Regions from separate parts of the Photobacterium angustum genome, predicted to be linked through region 1. Evidence: predicted binding sites of a transcription regulator. Region 1 holds the regulator's gene; each other region holds the start of a gene.
The links. Region 1 encodes PurR, which represses purine synthesis genes. Its sites were predicted from a motif close to TNANGNAAACGTTTNCNTNA; they were not measured.
Positions count from the first base shown of each region.

Region 2: a site for PurR is predicted at 3,399-3,418, ahead of guaB (IMP dehydrogenase). Genes of this name have one in related genera too.
Region 3: a site for PurR is predicted at 1,625-1,644, ahead of purT (formate-dependent phosphoribosylglycinamide formyltransferase). Genes of this name have one in related genera too.
Region 4: a site for PurR is predicted at 3,973-3,992, ahead of BTO08_RS01065 (NupC/NupG family nucleoside CNT transporter). Genes of this name have one in related genera too.

Region 1 covers NZ_MSCJ01000001.1:1,029,560-1,034,874, forward strand. The annotation lists gene BTO08_RS04410 (FAD-dependent oxidoreductase) at 1-926, opposite strand, end outside; gene BTO08_RS04415 (carboxymuconolactone decarboxylase family protein) at 919-1,533, opposite strand; gene BTO08_RS04420 (TfoX/Sxy family DNA transformation protein) at 1,993-2,583, opposite strand; cyclic di-GMP riboswitch class I at 2,718-2,808, opposite strand; gene purR (HTH-type transcriptional repressor PurR) at 3,007-4,011, opposite strand; gene BTO08_RS04430 (heme ABC transporter ATP-binding protein) at 4,416-5,255, opposite strand; gene BTO08_RS04435 (FecCD family ABC transporter permease) at 5,252-5,315, opposite strand, start outside.
Region 2 covers NZ_MSCJ01000001.1:2,151,286-2,156,600, forward strand. The annotation lists gene guaA (glutamine-hydrolyzing GMP synthase) at 182-1,759, opposite strand; gene guaB (IMP dehydrogenase) at 1,871-3,334, opposite strand; gene xseA (exodeoxyribonuclease VII large subunit) at 3,608-4,957, shown strand; gene BTO08_RS09420 (zinc ribbon domain-containing protein) at 5,015-5,260, opposite strand.
Region 3 covers NZ_MSCJ01000001.1:1,194,915-1,200,229, reverse strand. The annotation lists gene cdd (cytidine deaminase) at 1-481, shown strand, start outside; gene BTO08_RS05185 (DMT family transporter) at 631-1,515, shown strand; gene purT (formate-dependent phosphoribosylglycinamide formyltransferase) at 1,709-2,887, shown strand; gene BTO08_RS05175 (thiopurine S-methyltransferase) at 2,992-3,630, opposite strand; gene BTO08_RS05170 (PLP-dependent aminotransferase family protein) at 3,760-5,097, opposite strand.
Region 4 covers NZ_MSCJ01000001.1:253,347-258,661, reverse strand. The annotation lists gene deoA (thymidine phosphorylase) at 1-919, opposite strand, end outside; gene deoC (deoxyribose-phosphate aldolase) at 1,131-1,907, opposite strand; gene BTO08_RS01065 (NupC/NupG family nucleoside CNT transporter) at 2,505-3,794, opposite strand; gene BTO08_RS01060 (TatD family hydrolase) at 4,022-4,798, opposite strand; gene prfC (peptide chain release factor 3) at 5,016-5,315, shown strand, end outside.

The sequences.
Region 1 (5,315 bases):
TCAATTTTAGCTTCAATACCAAATTGTTTTGCTTGTTGCAGCTCATAAGCGCTATGAGCGACACGGATTAAGGCTTTAGATGGCACACAACCTGTGTTTAAGCAGTCGCCACCCATTTTATGACGCTCAATTAATGTGACTTCTGCTTTTACAGCTGCCGCGATATAGGAGCTGACTAAACCGCCAGCACCAGCACCAATTACTACCAGGTTTTGATCAAATGCTGTAGGTTTTTGCCAACCGCTATATACCTTTTGGCTTTTGATGTAGTTAATAAGAGCTTTTGCGAGCATTGGAAAGATCCCTAGTAATACAAGAGATATCAATACAGGAAATGAGATGATTTCGCTCAAACTATTAATGCTACTTAGTTGGGTACCGGCATTCACATAAATAGCGGTTCCAGCCAGCATCCCAAGCTGACTGACAAAAAAGAATGTGCGAGTTTTAATCGGGGTTAAACCCATGAGTAAGTTGATCAGAAAAAACGGTACCACAGGGATTAAACGCAGCGTTAATAGATAAAATGCGCCTTCGTTTTCAATCCCTTGATTAATGGTCGCGAGGCGTTGTCCAAACCGCTGTTGTACCCAGTCTTGCAAAATGTAACGGCTTGATAGAAAAGCTAATGTTGCACCTATTGTGCTGGCAAAAGAAATAATAATAAGGCTAGGCCAAAAACCAAATAATGCCGCTCCAAGCAGTGTTAAGATAGCTGCGCCGGGTAACGAAAGGGCAGTCACGGCAATATAGAACACAAAGAAAAACAAGTAAGCAGTGAAAAGTTGACTTTTAATCTTTGCTTGTAGGGCTAATTGTTCTTGTTTGATGAACTCAAGTGTAAGGTATTGGCCTAGATCAAAATGTAGCCATAACGCAATAAGGCTGACAATGACCAGTAGTAATAACGTTTTTTTCTTATTCATTTGCCTGATCCTTTTTCGTTATGTTTTTATCTGATGCTTGCACGTTATCTTGAGCAATATCGTTAGGCGTTATAGGAAGAGAACAAAAGCCTTGTGCTGGTACATCGAGCGCAGTGTTAAATTTCGCCGACAAGTTCTGAAAGCTAACTAAAGCAGTGAGCTCAATAATGTCATCACTGCTATACCATTCTTGTAGCGCGGCAAGCATTTCATCTGTCACTCGTTTGCCTGTTATTGTCATCGCTTCAGTGTAGGCCAACACAGCGCGTTCTTGATCTGTAAACAGCGTAGAGTGTTGCCAGTTGGCGAGTGCTTTAATTTTATCTTCTGAATCACAACGTTCGGCGAGCTTCATACCATTGGCATCAACACAAAAGGCACAATCGTTTAATTGTGAAACACGCACACAGACCAAAGATCGCATGACATCTTGAATCGGTGATTTTTTACGATCGAGAAAACCAAAAAATCCAGCGACTAACCAAAATAAGACAGGTTTACGTCCCCATAGCTTTGCAGGGTTTAACACTTGACCATAATGGCGAGCTTGAAGCCATAGCAAGGGCTTTACCCATAAAGAGTCAATTTTTTTGATCGAAATGCGCATGTTATTCCTTAAAAAACACCCTAAACATAGGGCTTTATACGATCTTAGTCAGTAGCAGTAGTAAACATGTAGACCTTAAGAACAGACATTGTATTTCATTTAATGATAAATATTTCTTTTTCTTCAATTGGTTGGTGAAAAAATCAGCAGGAGATAAGACAGTTTAAAACGCCACGTTATTTATCAGTGAGAAGATATGTTATTGGTCGTATTAGCAAATAATTAGGCATGGAATATAAATAAAGATAATTATCATTTATATAAATCAAGGAATGCAAAACGGAGGGGAATTAATTTAATGGCAAAAGTTTGTTATTATGCAATTAAACTAAATAAATATTGAATCCTATAAAAGAAGATAAGGATAATACGGAAATTATTTTTGAAAGGTATACTCAGAAATAAAAGAATGGGGCTCTTTTATTCCTAAGTATTTTATATTTAAGACAACTTATATTTTTAAGATAACGCAGATAATAGTTCATTTCGACGTTGCTCAGGAATAACTGACCAATGTTGACCGCTAATTGCGCCTTCCAATGCCCAAAGCAATTCAATACTCAATGGACTTGTCTGTGATTCTTGAAGTGCTTTATATGCGCCAAGAGAGCCCACTGCTAGAAGTTGTTCAATAGTGTTTATGCCTGCTTTTTTAAGCATTCTTTCATTTGATAATCGTAGATTAGGTAAATCTTTAATTCGGTCAGGTACGCAACTCTCCTTTTCTTGCTTGTCTTTTTCTGCTGCATCCAGTGAATACCTGCCTTGAGCTACAATCTTTGTGGGTTCATCCCACCATTGATCGGGTATAGCATAGTGCTTGGTTACAACAGGGAAGCCACGTTTTTTATAAACGTAAGGTTCCAAGCCAGCTTGTTTGAATTCCTTTTCAGTTTCAGCATTTGCACGTAAGTGAAGTTTATCGTTCACAACTAATGCAAACATTGTATCACCAGAAAAAATGCCAAAACCGCCAAACATCGACCGTGATTTTATTGAACCAAAATGGTCAAATAATTTTAATGAATCTTTTAATATTGGTTTATCCATGCTTCTACTCGGTGAAAAAATATGAGTGTCACCTAAACATTAAGAGCGAGGAAATAGATTAATTAATCTACACATTGATACTGTCAATATATTGTTAAGTTTGTGTCATAATATTGTCGGTTCAATAATAATCCTTCGGTAACCCCGCTACCTTGAATTATTAACATAATTTTTAGGCCGGTGGTTTTGCGTCTTAATCTTTCAATTAATTTGCCAGTTCGTGACTATATAAAGTTATATTAAATAATACTTTTAATATTAAATCTAAGCCCTCAAAAATGTGATATTGGTTCAGGTATTTGTTCTTAACTTATTTAAATAAGCTTAATAATTATAAATACTCATGATTGTTTTTTTATAAGTAAAAAAAAGCCAACAAGGTTAACTTATCGGCTTTTCCTTAACATAGAAAGATAAATTTTATTAGTTGAGATCTTTAACCGATTTTCTCTCAACAAGTTTAGGCGTCATCTCAAAGGTTTGACGCTCATGATTTTTGTCTTTTACACGCTCTAGCAAGATTTCGATGGCCTTTTTACCTAAACGACGTTTAGGTTGGTGGATAGTTGTTAGCGGTGGCGCAAAGTAGGGCGCAAGGTCAATGTTATCGTAACCAATGATTGAGATATCATCAGGAACACGCAGACCTGCCTGTTCAAAGGTACTGATCAGAGCCATAGCCATAATGTCGTTGAAGCAGAAGATAGCAGTAGGTCGATCTTCCATTGCGATAAACTTCTGAGCAGCTTCAACGGCTGACTCACACTCAAAGTCACCGTCAAGTAGCCAATCATCATTAACAGTGAGATCTGCTTCTGCCATCGCTTTACGGAAGCCCTTTAGGCGCTCTTGGCAAGTAGACTTGTCAACTTGTCCAGATAAACAGCCAATTTTCTTATGACCATTTTCAATAAAGTGCTTAGTTGCGATGTAACCGCCGTTTTCAGCGTTATCTAGAATATTATCTGTATGTGGGCTTTCTGGGCCCCAGTCCATGATAACCATAGGAAGATCATTTTTACGCTCAAGTAAATCGAGCAGCATTTGATCAAGATCGCTGCACATAACCAATAGGCCATCTACACGCTTTTCAGAAAGCATACGTAAGTAATCACGTTGTTTTTCTAAGTTACCTTCGGTGTTACATAGGATCAGTGTATAGCCTGCACCATAACAATATTCTTCAACACCATGCACAACTTCGGCAAAAAATGGGTTAGTCGATTTAGTGACTAACATGCCGATAGTACGTGTTGTATTACATTTTAAGCTTCGCGCTACTGCACTTGGGGCGTAGTTAAGTTCATCAACTGCAGCCAATACTTTTTGTTGCGTTGCTTCTGCAACAAAGCGTGTTTTATTAATCACGTGCGACACTGTAGTAGTTGATACACCTGCCATACGTGCAACGTCTTTAATGGTTGCCATATTTATTCTTCTTATCATGGTCAGATTAGGATCTGACAAAGGTTTTGATACCAAATTGATTAATTACGTAGTCTATGGCTTACGAGTTCACTCGCAGAGATGAAGATCCTTTAGTTATTAGCTACTTAATTATTCAATTTGATACCGAATTATAGGGTGTTGCAATTATCATGGATCATAAACAACTAAAGCCGCAGTAAAATGCGGCATTAGAAGATAGAAACTGTTCTTACACTAATTACACGTGTAATCGCTTGCGCTCACATTTTACTGTGTGTTTTGCGTTGTGCAATCTTTCTATTCAACTTGATTGAATTAATTGATCATTAACCGTAAAAACTCGATGTTTGTCATGCTAATAGGGTCAATTTATTGTGTATATCTAGTCATTAACAGATAACACATTAAAAAACAGAATGATTGGCTGATAAAAGGTAAGGAAAATCACCACTTGGATGCGTATGAACACTTACTGGCCAACCATATAAGGTGTCTATTACTTCAGGAGTAAGAACTTGTGTTGGCGTGCCGTCGGCTTTTATTTCTCCTTCGTTAAGGAAAATCATCCGATCAGTGTACTGGGCTGCAAGGTTTAAATCGTGCAATACTACAATTACAGCAGCGCCTTGCATGGCCATATTTTTGGCAATTTGTAAGGTGTGATGCTGGTGGGCGAGATCGAGTGCTGAAGTTGGTTCATCTAACATCAAGATACATTTATCACCGGCTTTACTGAGTTGTGTTAAAACTCGGGCAAGGTGTACACGCTGTTTTTCACCACCCGATAAGGTGGGGTATAGACGTTTAGCTAAGTTGTTAATGTCAACGTATTGCATGCTTGATGCTGTCGCATCTTTCAGCTCAAGCGACGTGAGTTGCAAAGGAATTGCGCCTAGCTCGACAACTTCTTTAGCGGTAAAGGCAAAAGATAATGCGCTATGTTGTGGAAGGACACCTAAGTGACATGCCAATTCTTCCCGAGCCCAATTATTAAGAGGTTGATCAAAGAAAGAAACCGTGCCTGATTTTGGCGTAATCTCACCACATAATACTTTTAACAGGGTACTTTTACCTGCACCATTTGGCCCAAGTAATGCGGTGACTTCTCCTGCGTGAATATCAATATCAAGATGATTTAGCAGGACTTTATCACCGAATTGTAATGATAAGTCGCGAGCCTGGATAACACAGACTTTGTCGCTACTTACTGTAAAATCGACCTTTTCTGAATGACTTAACATCATGACATCTGACTCTTTTGATTAACCAATAAATAGATAAAGAAAGGCGCACCTAACATGGCG
Region 2 (5,315 bases), 1.1 Mb from region 1:
TAAAAACCGCTTGGTTATACCTCTAGAAAATCACCTCCAACAAGTCACCTTACGAAAAGTATGTTTTCGCTACTTTTCATCCTCAGTTGAATGAATTTCTATAAAATACGAGCAATAAAAAACCCTAGTAAGTCACCTTACTAGGGTTTGATATTTGCTAACTATTTTTCAGTAAGAAATATTATTCCCACTCAATCGTTGCTGGCGGTTTACCTGAAATATCGTAAACCACACGAGAAATACCGTCGACTTCGTTAATAATACGGTTAGACACTTTACCTAAGAAATCATAAGGTAAATGTGCCCAATGCGCTGTCATAAAGTCGATTGTTTCTACTGCACGTAATGATACAACCCAATCATATTTACGCCCATCACCCATCACGCCCACAGAGCGAACAGGTAGGAATACGGTGAATGCTTGTGATACTTTATTATAAAGATCGGCTTTATGAAGCTCTTCAATAAAGATAGCGTCTGCACGACGAAGCAAATCACAGTACTCTTTCTTCACTTCACCTAAAACGCGTACACCTAGACCAGGCCCTGGGAATGGGTGGCGGTAAAGCATGTTGTAAGGTAGGCCTAACTCAAGACCGATCTTACGCACTTCATCTTTAAATAACTCTTTTAATGGCTCAACTAGACCCATTTCCATATCGTCAGGTAAACCACCTACGTTATGGTGAGATTTAATCACGTGTGCTTTACCTGTTTTCGATGCTGCAGATTCAATCACATCAGGGTAAATAGTCCCCTGTGCTAACCACTTCGCATTTTTCAGTTTCTTTGATTCTTCATCAAATACGTCAACGAATACGTGACCAATTTTCTTACGCTTCGCTTCTGGCTCATCAATACCTGCAAGTGCTGATAAGAAACGATCCTCAGCTTGTACATGAACAATGTTTAGACCGAACTTGTCGCCAAACATATCCATCACTTGTTGACCTTCGTTTAAACGAAGCAGGCCATTATCAACAAATACACACGTTAGCTTGTCGCCAATCGCACGGTGAATAAGCATAGCAACCACAGATGAATCCACACCACCTGAAAGACCAAGGATAACTTCATCGTCACCCACTTGCTCTTTAATACGTGCAACAGCATCTTCGATGATATTTGCTGATGTCCATAGTTTTTCACAGCCACAGATATTCATTACGAAGTTCTCAATTAACTTCATACCTTGACGTGTGTGCGTTACTTCTGGGTGGAACTGAACACCGTAGAAACGCTTCTCTTCATTTGCCATTGCAGCAAATGGACAGGTTTCAGTTTCTGCAACTTTGATAAAATCTGACGGGATTTCTACCACTTTATCGCCATGGCTCATCCACACATCCATTAATGGTGTGCCGTCTTCGGCTGTTGCGTCTTGAATACCTTCAAGGAAATGTGTTGGTTCAACAATTTTAACTTGTGCGTAACCAAACTCACGCTCATTAGAGCCAGCAACTTTACCACCCAGTTGCTCTGCCATGGTCTGCATGCCGTAACATACGCCAAATACAGGAACACCCGCCTCAAAAACATATTGTGGCGCACGAGGAGAACCGGCTTCCGTTACACTTTCAGGACCACCAGAAAGAATAATACCGTTAGGTGCGAATTCACGGATATCGGCTTCATCAACATCCCAACTCCATAGTTCACAGTACACACCAATTTCGCGAATACGACGGGCGATTAGCTGTGTATATTGAGAGCCAAAGTCCAAAATAAGGATACGTTGTTCATGAATATTTGTGGTCATGGTCATTAGTGAATGTTCTCGAATAATTTTATATATAGGGAGCAAAGACTCTGCTCCCGATGTTATTTCTTACTGACGTAATCGTTAAACCCTAAGATGAGTGGGTAACGATTAACCCATACGGTAATTAGGTGCTTCTTTAGTAATAGTCACATCATGAACGTGTGACTCTTTCATGCCAGCCCCTGAAATACGTACAAATTCAGCTTTAGTACGAAGATCTTCAATCGTTGCTGAGCCCGTTAGGCCCATGCTTGAGCGTAAGCCACCCATTTGTTGGTGAACGATTTCTTTTAGGTAACCTTTATAAGCAACACGGCCTTCAATACCTTCTGGTACCAATTTGTCAGCAGCATTATCAGTTTGGAAATAACGGTCAGAAGAACCTTTTGACATTGCGCCTAGTGAACCCATGCCACGGTATGATTTGTATGAACGACCTTGGTACAGTTCAACTTCACCCGGCGCTTCTTCAGTACCAGCAAACATAGAACCTACCATCACACATGATGCACCAGCAGCAATCGCTTTACACATATCACCAGAGTAACGAATACCGCCATCAGCAATAACAGGAATACCGTACTGATCAGCAACAGATGCCGCTTCTGAAATTGCGGTAATTTGTGGAACACCAACACCTGTAACAATACGTGTCGTACAGATTGAACCTGGGCCGATACCCACTTTTACAGCACTAACACCTGCTTCAATTAGAGCACGTGCACCTTCAGCTGTAGCGACATTACCACCAACAATAGGAAGATTTGGGAATGCAGCACGCGTTTCACGAATACGTTGAAGTACACCTTCAGAGTGACCGTGTGAAGAATCGATAAGTAATACGTCTACACCAGCTTCAACCAAAGCAGCTACACGCTCTTCATTACCAGCACCTGCACCAACTGCAGCACCTACACGTAAGCGGCCGCGCTCGTCTTTACAAGCATTAGGTTTACGTTCTGCTTTTTGGAAGTCTTTTGCGGTGATCATACCTTTAAGGCGGAATTCATCATCAACAAGTAACACCTTTTCAACACGGTGCTGTTGCATGATAGCTTCAACTTCTTCACGAGATGCACCTTCTTTAGCCGATGCTAAATCCGTTTTAGATGTCATTACTTCTTCAACAGTCTTTGAAAGATCAGTAACAAATCGAACATCACGACCTGTAATAATACCAACCAACTCATTGTTGTCAGTTACTACAGGATAACCAGCAAAGCCGTTTTGCTCTGTTAAACGCTTAACATCAGCAATCGTTGCGGTAGGTTTAACCGTCACAGGTTCAGAAACAACACCTGCTTCGAACTGCTTCACCATGCGAACTTGGTTTGCTTGCTGTTCGATAGACATATTTTTGTGAATGAAACCGATACCACCTTCTTGAGCAAGACCGATAGCTAAGCGACCTTCAGTCACTGTATCCATTGACGCTGACACCATTGGGATATTAAGAGAAATATCTTTTGTCAGTTGAGTGCGCAGATCGGCAGTGTTAGGTAGAACGGTTGAATGGGCAGGAACCAGCAAAACATCGTCGAAGGTTAAAGCTTCTTGTTTAATTCGTAACATTGCAATATCTCACACCGAATAGGGGTTTAAAGAAGGATAAAATATTGCGGTCGAATTATACGTATGAAGCAAACGTTTGGCTAGATTTTTTTTTATTTTTTTTCTTGACACTTTTTAATTGATAAGTAATATATTTCGGTTAACTATCCGGTGATGCGGTCAAGGAAATACGGCCAAGATCTGTCCATTGATCTGCCTGTATACTTTATGTCTTATTCGGTTTTATTTTGACCGCCTGCCTACTACTTCATTCGATAGCAGGTACCATTCCTAGTGACCACTTTTTCCCCTCAAAGCCAAACAAATAGTCGTATTTACACGGTTTCTAGCTTAAATGCACAAGTACGTCTCGTACTTGAAAATGAAATGGGTGTAGTGTGGCTTATTGGCGAGTTATCTAATTTCTCGATGCCCGTTTCTGGTCATTGGTATTTCACACTGAAAGATTCACGTGCCCAAGTCAAATGCGCCATGTTTAAAGGCAGTAATCGACATGTGACGTTTAAACCAGCCAATGGGAATCAAGTATTAGTTAAGGCGCGCTTGTCATTATATGAACCACGTGGTGATTATCAGCTGATCATTGAAAGTATGCAGCCAGAAGGTGATGGTCGCTTACAACAGCAATTTGAACAGCTAAAAATGTCACTTGCTGCTGAAGGTTTATTTGCTCAATCACTCAAACAAACGCTGCCAGAGCAACCTAAACGAGTTGGTATTATTACCTCAAAAACAGGCGCAGCTCTACACGATATTTTACAAGTATTGCAACGTCGCGATCCGAGTTTACCCATTGTAATTTATCCAACCATGGTACAAGGCGAAGGCTCTGCAATTTCTATTGCACAAGCGATTGGTCGAGCCAATGCTAGGCAGGAATGTGATGTGTTAATTGTCGGTCGAGGTGGCGGTTCACTGGAAGATCTTTGGGCATTTAATGAAGAAATTGTCGCACGAACCATTGCTGCTAGCCAGATCCCCATTGTCAGTGCGGTTGGTCATGAGGTAGATGTCACTATCGCTGATTTTGTTGCCGATGTCCGTGCACCAACACCTTCTGCTGCCGCTGAGTTGATCAGTCGAGATATGACTCACCAAACGCAATTGCTCGATCGTAAAAAACAACAATTACGCCATGCAATCAGGTCATATTTATCACAATCTTTGCGCCAAGCAACCCAACTACAACACCGCTTAGAACGTCAGCATCCACAACTTCGTTTAAATCAACAGCAGCAACATCTTGATGAAATTAGCCAACGCTTAATTCAAGCGATGCAGAAAAAAATACAAAAGCATCAACAGCATATCGATAGTAATAACTATAAAATATCACTTTACTCCCCCGCTACGTTAGTAAGCAATGCACAACGAAATTTAGAGCGAAGTGAACGAAGACTCTATGATGCTTTAGACCGTAAGCTGCTAAATGCGAAGCATAAATTAGCGGTGGCAGCAGAAAAACTAGAAACAGTAAGCCCTCTCGCAACACTTGCTCGAGGCTACTCAATTACTCGAAATGAGCAAGGTGATGTAATCAGAAACACATCACAAGTTAAGCATGGTGATAAACTTATCACCACAGTAACAGATGGTGATATACATTCCTGTATTATCAAATAACCATAGAATCTGTTAACAAAAATGGCGCTATTAAGCGCCATTTTTTATTCATTCCATTTAGCGTGTTTCAGCACGCATTTCAAATTGTACCTTAACCCGAGATTTAGACTTTAACTCATTGCAATGATTACAAAAATAACTTGCAGAACCACAAGCTTGTAATCTTTCTAACTGCTCATTGCAATCAGGACAAAATACATGCTTCTCAACTTGTTGTTGGCAAAAATCGCAAAAATAGCCGTGATCTTTCCAACTTAACAAGCTGCTACATTGCGGACAAATATTTTCAACGTTATCAGCCATGCTCTTCGACCTCTGTACAAAATTTACATCTTCGAGTGATTATTAAGCGCGGTAA
Region 3 (5,315 bases), 170 kb from region 1:
GAATGAATTAAATACGGCACAAGATTTAGTTATTCAACTTCCTGAACGTCAGCCAATGACACTGCAACAATACCTGCCTGAATCTTTCGGACCTGCTGATCTTGGTATTAAAGATGCGCTATTAAGCGACATTAATAATGGTATTACGATTGCTGAGCAATCAGAGCTTGCTGTTGCCGCTTGTGATGCAGCCAACCGCTCTCATGCACCGTACTCTAAGAACTTCAGTGGTGTTGCATTAAAAGCTAAAGATGGTCGTGTTTTTGTTGGTATGTATGCTGAAAATGCGGCATTTAACCCAAGCTTACCACCGCTTCAAGTTGCATTGATTAATATGAACATGTCAGGCTACAAGCTATCTGAACTTGTCGAAGCGGCATTAGTAGAAAGCGCAGAAAGCCTAATTAGCCAATTAGCACGCACTCAAGCACTACTAGAAGCGCTAAATCCTGATATTCAAATGACTTATGTTGCTTACTAATCGTTAGTGCGAGCAATATTTGTTGATGTAAAACCGCCATAATAGGCGGTTTTTTATTGCCTAATGCATTCAACTCAATCAGTTATATTGGCTATCTAAAAACAAAAGCGTATTATCTCGCTATGCTTTTTTGACGAAACCAATTTTTAATGTCTGATTCACATACCCCAGTTCATAACCCTGTCCAAGGTGCCGGATGGATGCTTTCCGCAGGTCTTGCCTTTGCGATTGTAAACAGCCTTGCACAATTTCTCAGTATTAAACTCCATGTCTCTTCAACCACTTTTGCGTTGATCCAGTACTTTGTTGCGCTGGTGGCTATGCTGCCATGGCTGAGAACCATGGGTATTCGCCGATCACTAAAGACAAAACAATTCTTCCAACACTGTTTCCGTGTCTTTCTTGCGGTGATTGGTATCCAACTCTGGCTATGGGCACTTGCCTACCCTGTTCCTATTTGGCAAGGTATTGCGCTGCTTATGACTTCACCGTTATTTGCAACTATTGGTTCAGGGGTATTACTGAAAGAGAAAGTGGGCGCAGCACGTTGGTGTGCAACTCTTGCTGGCTTTATTGGTGCAATGATCATTTTAGAGCCGTGGTCTGATTCATTTAGTATTGCTACGTTATTGCCTGTCGGTGCTGCCGTTTTCTGGGCAGGTTATTCTCTGATGGTGAAAAAGCAATCTAATACAGAATCACCAACCACTGTTGTGATGTATTTGCTTATTCTGATCACGCCATTTAACTTGTTACTGGCTCTGCCTGATTTTAATATGCCAACAGGCGGTACGACATGGACATTAATCATTGCCGCTGGCCTGTTAACCGCACTGGCACAATGGGCGATAGCTAAAGCTTATGCCGTGGCTGATGCATCATTTGTACAACCATTCGACCACGCAAAATTACCACTAAACGTGTTAGGTGGTTGGCTTGTATTTGGCTGGGTACCACCGGGTCGTTTATGGTTAGGCGCAGCGATTATTATTGCTTCTGTGGCCTTTATCACCCAGTGGGAAAAGCGCAAATAGCCTAGTAACACCGTAATGTATGAAAGATTCACTAACCGCCTTCTTGGCGGTTTTTTATTATAAGATCTAGAGCCTTTCTAATATTTACTATTAAATTCCATTTAAACCCTGACGCAAACGTTTGCTTAAATAAAAAAACAAGGTATTATCACGCTCAACCAACACTATCCAACATAAATAGTAAGGAATAATAATGTTAGGTACAGCTAATGGTTCAAATGCAACACGTGTTTTACTTTTAGGCTCTGGCGAGCTTGGTAAAGAAGTCGCGATTGAATGCCAACGTTTAGGTATTGAAGTGATTGCCGCGGATCGCTACCCCAACGCGCCTGCAATGCAAGTTGCACATCGTAGCCATGTGATTGATATGCTCGATGGCGACGCGTTAAAACACATTATTGAACTAGAAAAACCCGACTTTGTTGTTCCTGAAATTGAAGCGATTGCCACTGACACGCTTGTCGAATTAGAACAGCAAGGTGTTAACGTTGTACCTACCGCTAATGCGACGAAACTGACAATGAACCGAGAAGGTATTCGTTGCTTAGCCGCTGAGATCTTATCGATTCCTACATCGCCTTATGAATTCGCCGATCAATTTGATGATTTCTCAGCAGCGGTACATCGCGTTGGTATGCCATGTGTCGTGAAGCCGATTATGAGTTCATCAGGTAAAGGTCAAAGTGTGATTAAAACCGAAGCTGATATTGAATCTGCTTGGCAATACGCACAAGAAGGCGGTCGTGCTGGTGCGGGTCGTGTGATCATTGAAGGCTTTGTTGATTTTGATTACGAAATCACCTTATTAACTGTTCGTGCAGTTGATGGCGTGCATTTCTGTGCACCTATTGGTCATCGTCAAGAAGATGGGGATTACCGTGAGTCATGGCAGCCACAGCAAATGTCTGAAGCAGCATTAAAAGCGGCACAGGATGTAGCAGAAAAAGTAGTGAACGCACTTGGCGGTTTTGGTTTATTTGGTGTTGAGCTATTTATTAAAGGCGATACTGTGTTATTCAGTGAAGTCTCCCCTCGCCCACATGATACGGGTATGGTAACGCTTATTTCACAAGAGCTATCAGAATTTGCGCTTCACGTTCGCGCTTTCCTTGGTTTACCCATTCAGCACATCACCCAATATGGCCCATCAGCTTCTGCAGTGATCCTTGCAGAAGGTGTATCATCAAACATCAGTTTCGATAATCTGTTACCTGCACTCTCTCGTCCGCAAACACAAATCAGATTATTTGGTAAACCTGAAATTAATGGTCGTCGTCGTTTAGGTGTCGCGCTTACACGTCGAGAAGATATTGATAGCGCGGTAAATGATGCCGTTAATGCTGCTGGTGATGTTGAAGTAATTTTCGATTAATCACGCTTAACCCAGCATATTACAATTTCTCTATCAGCAAAAAGGCATGGTTTCCACTAATAAGAAACCATGCCTTTATTTTTATTTGTTTTTATAACAACAAGTTACACTTCAATTAGCCATACTTCTTCGGCAAATCGCGATAAACCACGTTGGCGACGAGGATGACTTTCATCGGCATCATCACGTTCTAGATGCGTCACTTTACAACCCGAAAATAATGCTTCAACGTCTGCTTTTGGCAAAGAGAAAGGAGGCCCAGCTAATTCATCTTGTGGGTAGTCTAACGTTACCAACAAAATACGACCGCCAGTTTTAACCAACGACAATAGCTTTTCGACGTACATTTGTCGCATGTCTTCTGGCATTGCAATTAATGCTGCGCGATCATAAACCACATCAACAGGATCGATATTTAGCGTGAAGTAGTCACCTTGGTAAATCGAAATTTCATCAAATTGGTAAAGATGTTGATGACCAACGCCTGTCACTAACGGTGTATACAGGTTTTCTGCAAAAAAGGCTTTAACTGCAATATCACTCAGCTCAACCCCAATCACGTGGTTATGTTTTTGTGCTAACCACACAAGATCTTCCGACTTGCCACACATAGGGACAAACACGCGATCATCACGTTGTGCATTTAACGTCGACCAATGCTTGATCAGTAACGGGTTAACATCTGATAAGTGAAAACCAATTCGATTTTCTGCCCAGCGTGAGTGCCAAAATTCTGCATCCATTTTATGACTCGACTTTTTCTAATTAAAATAATAATGCTGAAATAATAACATATGTCAGTGGCTTTCAAAGAGTGCTAACAGTCGCTTTTTATAACTTCGCAGTGACTGTCAATCTTGCTACCTTTGCGCTTAAAACGGGATAACGCTGCTGACTTCAGAGCGAGCTAAATCGCGTAATAATGTTAAACCTTGTTGTAACCGCTGCTCAGAATTAATAGCCATTAGAGACAAACGGATATGCTTCGGATCGTCGCCATTTGCATTAAAATAACGCCCACTACTGACAATTAACCCTTGGTTTTTTGCTTCCATCACAAAGCGTTCCTGCTGCCAATATTGAGGCAACGGCCACCAGATTTGAAAGCCAGTTTCATTACCATCATGGCTTAAAATATCACGGGCTAGTTGTTGTCTTTTACAGGCAGTTTCACGCTGGTTTTCTGCTAACTCAAAGGCTTCACCACTCTCAATTAGTTGTGTTGCAGCAATATAATTTAGCGGTGACGATAGCCAAATGTTAGCGCGAATAGTGGCTTGTAAAACCGCGATATGTGATTCGGGTACTTTTAAAAAGCCACAGCGCAAAGCAGGACTAAGGGCTTTTGATAAACCTGAAATATGAAAGCTATGCAGTGGAATACGATTACTGATCGCAGCGATAGGATCTGGATTTAAAAAGCCGTAGATATCATCTTCAATTAACCAAATATTATTGCGTTCAATCACTGTTGCAATGGCATCTCGTCTTATTGGCGACATGGTGATACCTGTCGGGTTTTGATGAGATGGCACGACAATAACTAATTTAGGCTTATGTTGAGTGATCACCTGTTGCAAATCATCAGAGCACATCCCCTGCTCATCAAGTTTAACCCCAACCACATGACGACCTGCTGCTTGAGCGATCGCCATAATACCAGGGTAAGTTAAGGCTTCTACCGCGATGGTATCACCAGGCTCTGTTAACGTATGAATAAGTAACGATAAGCCATGCTGTGCGCCGTTCGTCAACAAGGTATTTTTAACACTCCCCCCTTCCAAACCAAACTTTTTCGCCCATGTTACAGCAGCCAAACGGTGGCTTTCATGGCCTGAATGTTCGGTGTAGCCCATTAAATGACAACTGAGGTGATCTGCTGCATTCATCATGGCATCACGCAGTGGAGACAGGTTTTGAGACAAGCAAGGTTGCAAGATAGAAAAGTTAAAATCAGTTTCATCATCAGCCGGTTGAATAACATCGCTTAGTCTTGACGGTGAGCATACAAATGTCCCACGCCCAACAAACGATTCCACGCGCTTTTTATCTACCAGTAACTGATATGCTTTAGCTACCGTCGCTGGTGTGGTGTTTAATTCATCCGCAAGTACACGGTGTGTCGGCAATTTAAACCCTTTCGGATATTCACCATTGTCTATGCGCGCCTCTATTGTTTTTGCTATTTGTTTATATTTAGCGACACTCACAGTCTGATCCTATATTTATCATTATCACCAATCACTTAACTAACTTTAACCAAGTTAGCTAAAAAATGATACCTTAAATAAACAAATTGACATATGTCAATGTAACCCCTAGTGTACTAACCATCATTTGGTAACCATTTGGCTAACGATGAGCACAAATGGATAAAATCTGAAATTACAAAGGTAGTTACAACCTTTAACAACAAACGTTCAGCTCG
Region 4 (5,315 bases), 780 kb from region 1:
CGTTATCTAATACAGCCTGTAGTTTTGCACGCGCTTGTTGGGTATCAGTTGCTAATTTACTGATCACTAACATTTCAGCACACAGCGCCATAGTTACTTCAAAAAGACGAGGGTTACGGTACTCACCGGTTAGAAACTGAACCGCTTCACGCACTTCAACTGCGTTACCCGCACTTGATGCTAATACTTGGTTCATGTCCGTTAGCAATGCAGAAGTACAAGTGCCAGCACCATTTGCAACAGCAACAATTGATTTCGCAAGGTCTTCAGAGGCTTGGTACGTTGGCATGAAAGCGCCAGAGCCAACTTTTACATCCATTACAAGGTAATCTAAGCCAGCCGCCAATTTCTTCGACAAAATAGAGGCGGTAATAAGCGAGATATTATCAACCGTCGCAGTTACATCACGAGTTGCGTACACACGTTTATCCGCTGGTGCTAAATCACCAGTCTGACCAATAATCGCCACACCCGCTTCTTTCGTTACTTTACCGAATACTTCATTGGTTGGTGTGATGTTATAACCAGGGATAGCTTCTAATTTATCTAATGTGCCCCCCGTATGACCTAAGCCACGACCTGAGATCATTGGCACGTAACCACCACATGCTGCAACCATTGCACCTAGCATCAGTGAAGTGACATCACCTACACCGCCTGTTGAGTGCTTATCAACAATAGGACCATCAAAGTGCATGTATCCCCAATCAATCACCATGCCTGAATCACGCATCGCACAAGTTAAGGCAACGCGCTCATCCATCGTCATATCATTGAAATAAATCGCCATTGCAAATGCGGCAATTTGTCCTTCAGAAACAGTATTTTTTGCAACACCTTGGATGAAAAAGTTAATTTCATCGGCGCTTAATTCAATATTGTCACGTTTTTTACGAATGATTTCTTGAGGTAAGTACATGCTGTTCCTCTTATTTTTAATTCAGCGAAGTAGGGTCACCAATGCTTAAATTGTGTTTTATTTTGCTTTATTTCTAAATTTTAGGTGCAAAAAAGGCAACAACCGCGAAAATGCAGTGCTGGAAAAAGCCAATTCAAGAATTAGTACGGCATTAATCATGCCGACAAAGAGTTAAAACAAGGTGGTACATCACCACCTTGTTTACAAAGGATTAGTAGCCGCCTTGCGCCGCTTCTTCACCTTCACCTAGTGTGTGTAACAAATTAGCAAGTAAGCTCGATGCACCAAAACGGTAGTGACGGCTATCAGCCCACTTAGCACCAAGAATATCATCAGCCATTGCTAGGTATTGCTGTGCATCTTCAGCTGTGCGAACACCACCTGCTGGCTTGAAACCAACAGTTTTAGCAACGCCCATATCTTTGATCACGTTAAGCATGATTTGTGCATATTCAGGTGTTGCATTAACAGGCACTTTACCGGTCGATGTTTTAATAAAATCAGCACCAGCTTTAATTGAAATTTCAGATGCTTGCTTAATTAGCGCTTCAGTTTTTAGCTCACCCGTTTCGATAATAACTTTAAGCAGTACGTTATCGCCACATGCTGCTTTACATTGCTTCACTAATTCAAAGCCAACATCAGCATTACCAGCCATAAGTGCGCGGTATGGGAATACTACGTCAACTTCGTCAGCACCGTAAGCCACTGCCGCTTTGGTTTCAGCAACAGCAATCTCGATATCATCATTACCGTGTGGGAAGTTAGTTACCGTTGCAATACGTACATCTGGCGTACCTTGCTCACGTAGTTGCTTTTTCGCTACTGGGATAAAGCGAGGGTAAATACACACTGCTGCTGTATTACCAACCACTGTTTTTGCATTCTTACAAAGCTCGATCACTTTTGCATCAGTGTCGTCATCGTTCAGTGTTGTTAAATCCATTAATTTAAGTGCACGTAGTGCAGCAGTTTTTAAATCGCTCATGACTATCTCCAGTCGTAATATTACATTTAGAGCACTTAGCTATAAGGCTCTAAATATCAGTATAAACGAAGGTAAAACGCTAATGATTATTCATTAGGCTACCGAATGCAGTAAGAACTACTGCAACAAATGAGCGGACTTGATTCCTTGAAGTTTTAGTAAGTGAATACTTACCAAATGACTTATCCTTATTCCCGCGCAAGAGCCGATCAACTCGCCCGCTCTTACAAATCGCTGTATTTGTTAGGCTCAATAATAGCAAGACCACTGTCTTTAGCCTATCAAACTTATGTTTCCACCAGTGGATAATGTGTTTACTAAAATAGAGAATCAGAAACAGTTAATGACACTTTCCTACGTCATTATATGACTTCTGATCTTGATACTACTGTATCCACACACTCATAATCTGTGGCATAAGAATAGCAGAGTGGAATATAAGAAAAGGGAACGCAATCGATTTTATGAAGTTAATTTAGAACAATAGCCATAATGTTTACTTTTACTGTTGATTACCTTTTATCAACACAAATATCAGGCATAAAAAAACGCCCCAATTTTCATTGAGGCGTTCTTCTTTATTCGGTTATCTCTACATTACATTGCTAAAGAGATAAACAGACCAGCAATCGTTGCAGACATTAGGTTAGATAATGTACCTGCTGCTACTGCCTTCATACCAAAGCGAGCAATCTCTGCACGGCGACTTGGAGCAAGGCCACCTAGACCACCAAGTAGGATTGCAACCGATGAAAGGTTTGCGAAACCACATAGTGCGAATGAGATGATAGCTTTAGTCTTCTCAGTCATTGCAACACCTGTTTGTGCTACAACCATACCGCCATCAGCCACGTCTTTTAAGTACGGTGCAAAGTTTAGGTAAGCCACGAATTCGTTAACAACAATCTTCTGACCGATGAATGAACCCGCCACTTGTGCTTCACCCCATGGCACACCAATTAGGTACGCAAGTGGTGCGAAGATGTAACCTAGGATAAGTTCAAGAGTCAGTTCAGGCATACCGAACCAACCGCCGATACCACCAAGCATACCGTTGATTAGAGCAATCAAACCGATGAACGCTAGAAGCATTGCACCTACGTTTAGCGCAAGTTGCATACCAGATGATGCACCTGCTGCTGCTGCGTCAATAACGTTAGCTGGTTTTTCAACGCCTTCTTCGTCATCACCAGCAAGCTGCTCTACAGGCTGCTCTGTTTCTGGCTTAATGATTTTAGCAAACAATAAACCACCAGGGGCTGCCATGAATGATGCTGCAATTAGGTACTCAAGAGGAACACCCATTGATGCGTAACCTGCAAGTACACCACCAGCAACTGACGCCAAGCCACCACACATTACCGCAAATAGCTCAGACTGAGTCATTTTAGGTATGAATGGACGAACAACTAGTGGTGCTTCTGTTTGACCAACGAAAATGTTTGCTGTCGCTGACATAGATTCAGCGTGAGAAGTACCCAATACTTTACGTAGACCACCACCAAGGATGTTGATAACAACTTGCATTACACCTAGGTAGTAAAGAACACTGATCAACGCGGAGAAGAAGACAATAACAGGAAGAACGCGTAGTGCGAATACGAAGCCGCCGCCACCGAACACTTCAAACATTTTGTCCGATGTTAGACCGCCAAATAGGAAATTGATGCCGTCATTACCATAAGCAATAACATTAGCAACTGCCTGAGACATGCCATATAGCACATCACGACCAACTGGTACATAAAGAACGAATGCACCTAATAAAAATTGGATAGCGAACGCGCCTCCAACAGTACGTAGATTAATTGCTTTACGGTTGTCTGATAGTAGTACCGCGATAAGTAGCAGTACAACCATCCCAACCAGGCTCATAAACATGCTCATGGTTTATGTCTATCCTATTAAGTTAAGTTTGGCGTCTCGACAATTCGGCTCTATTAAGAGTCGTGCGCATTATACCCATCGATGTACAGACAAAGTAATGCTAACTTCACAATTTTGATGCCACATCCATGAAAGAGTTAATCGATACGTGAACACCATCACAAAAAGCTCCCCCATGAAACGCAAACGTTTTACGCAATCGTTTACCTTTTGTACCAACGTCACGGTTATAATTTATATAGTTCAAGTGCAGTTAAGGTTGTAACATGGGTGACTTGTTCTATATTTATCCCTTTTAGCAGTGCAACAGACTCCGCTATATAGGTTAAACGCTCTGGTCTATTGGGCTGACCTTGGAAACCACACACGGGCATATCTGGCGCATCGGTTTCTAACACAATCTCAGAGAGTGGTAATTTCGCGATAGTCTCTCGCGTTTTTTTCGCTCTCTCGTAGGTAATTGTACCGCCAACACCAATTTTTAAGCCTAGATCTATTAATTGAACCGCTTGTTGATAACTGCCACTAAACCCATGATAGACCCCACCTTGAGATGGCGAATCTGCTTTTATGGCTCGCACTAACTCAGGAAAAGCTTTGCGGCAATGCAAAATAATCGGCAAACGATAGGTATTCGCTAACTGCAATTGTGTTTGTAACCATGTTCGTTGTAACTCTCTATCAACGGTTTCAATGGCAAAATCTAATCCGCACTCCCCCACAGCAATACATTTTGAATGCGGTTGTTGAACAGCCTCTTTCAGCTCAAAATTTAAACGCTGACAAACATCACTCGTATGCTCTGCACTAAAGAAAGGATGAATACCTAAACCGTAATAAAGTGTAGGATAGCTCTCACATAACTGCTGTACTTTAGCCCAATTCGATTGCCCTACTGTTGGGATCACTATCTGTTTCACCCCTCCCTCTTGTGCCAACATCAATGCTCGCTTTGGATCATCATTAAAGGGGGGAAAATCAAAATGGCAGTGGGTATCTATCATAAATATTCCTGTAGTAACTAATACGCAGATAGTGATTATTCAATATAAGCTTAATGATTATTTCTACCTACTCTTAATGATTCTTATACAGCTAGATTGAGTCTCGCGCTAAAATCAGCGACAATAAGCAGTAACTCACTCCATTCATTCTGTTCTGTTGCTTTGCTTGATGTAATACGGCAGCAACGGAGTACTTTTATTAAAAAAGAACACGCTAATGTCGCAAACTCAGTTTCAGGGCGAAGTATCAAAACGTCGTACTTTCGCTATCATCTCTCACCCCGATGCGGGTAAGACCACCATTACTGAAAAAGTACTGTTATTCGGAAACGCTATCCAAAAAGCCGGTACAGTAAAAGGCCGTGGTTCAAACCAACACGCCAAGTCAGACTGGATGGAGATGGAAAAAGAACGTGGTATCTCGGTAACTACATCTGTAATGCAGTTCCCATATAACGAGTGCCTAGTAAACCTTCTTGATACTCCAGGACACGAAGATTTCTCTGAAGATACTTAC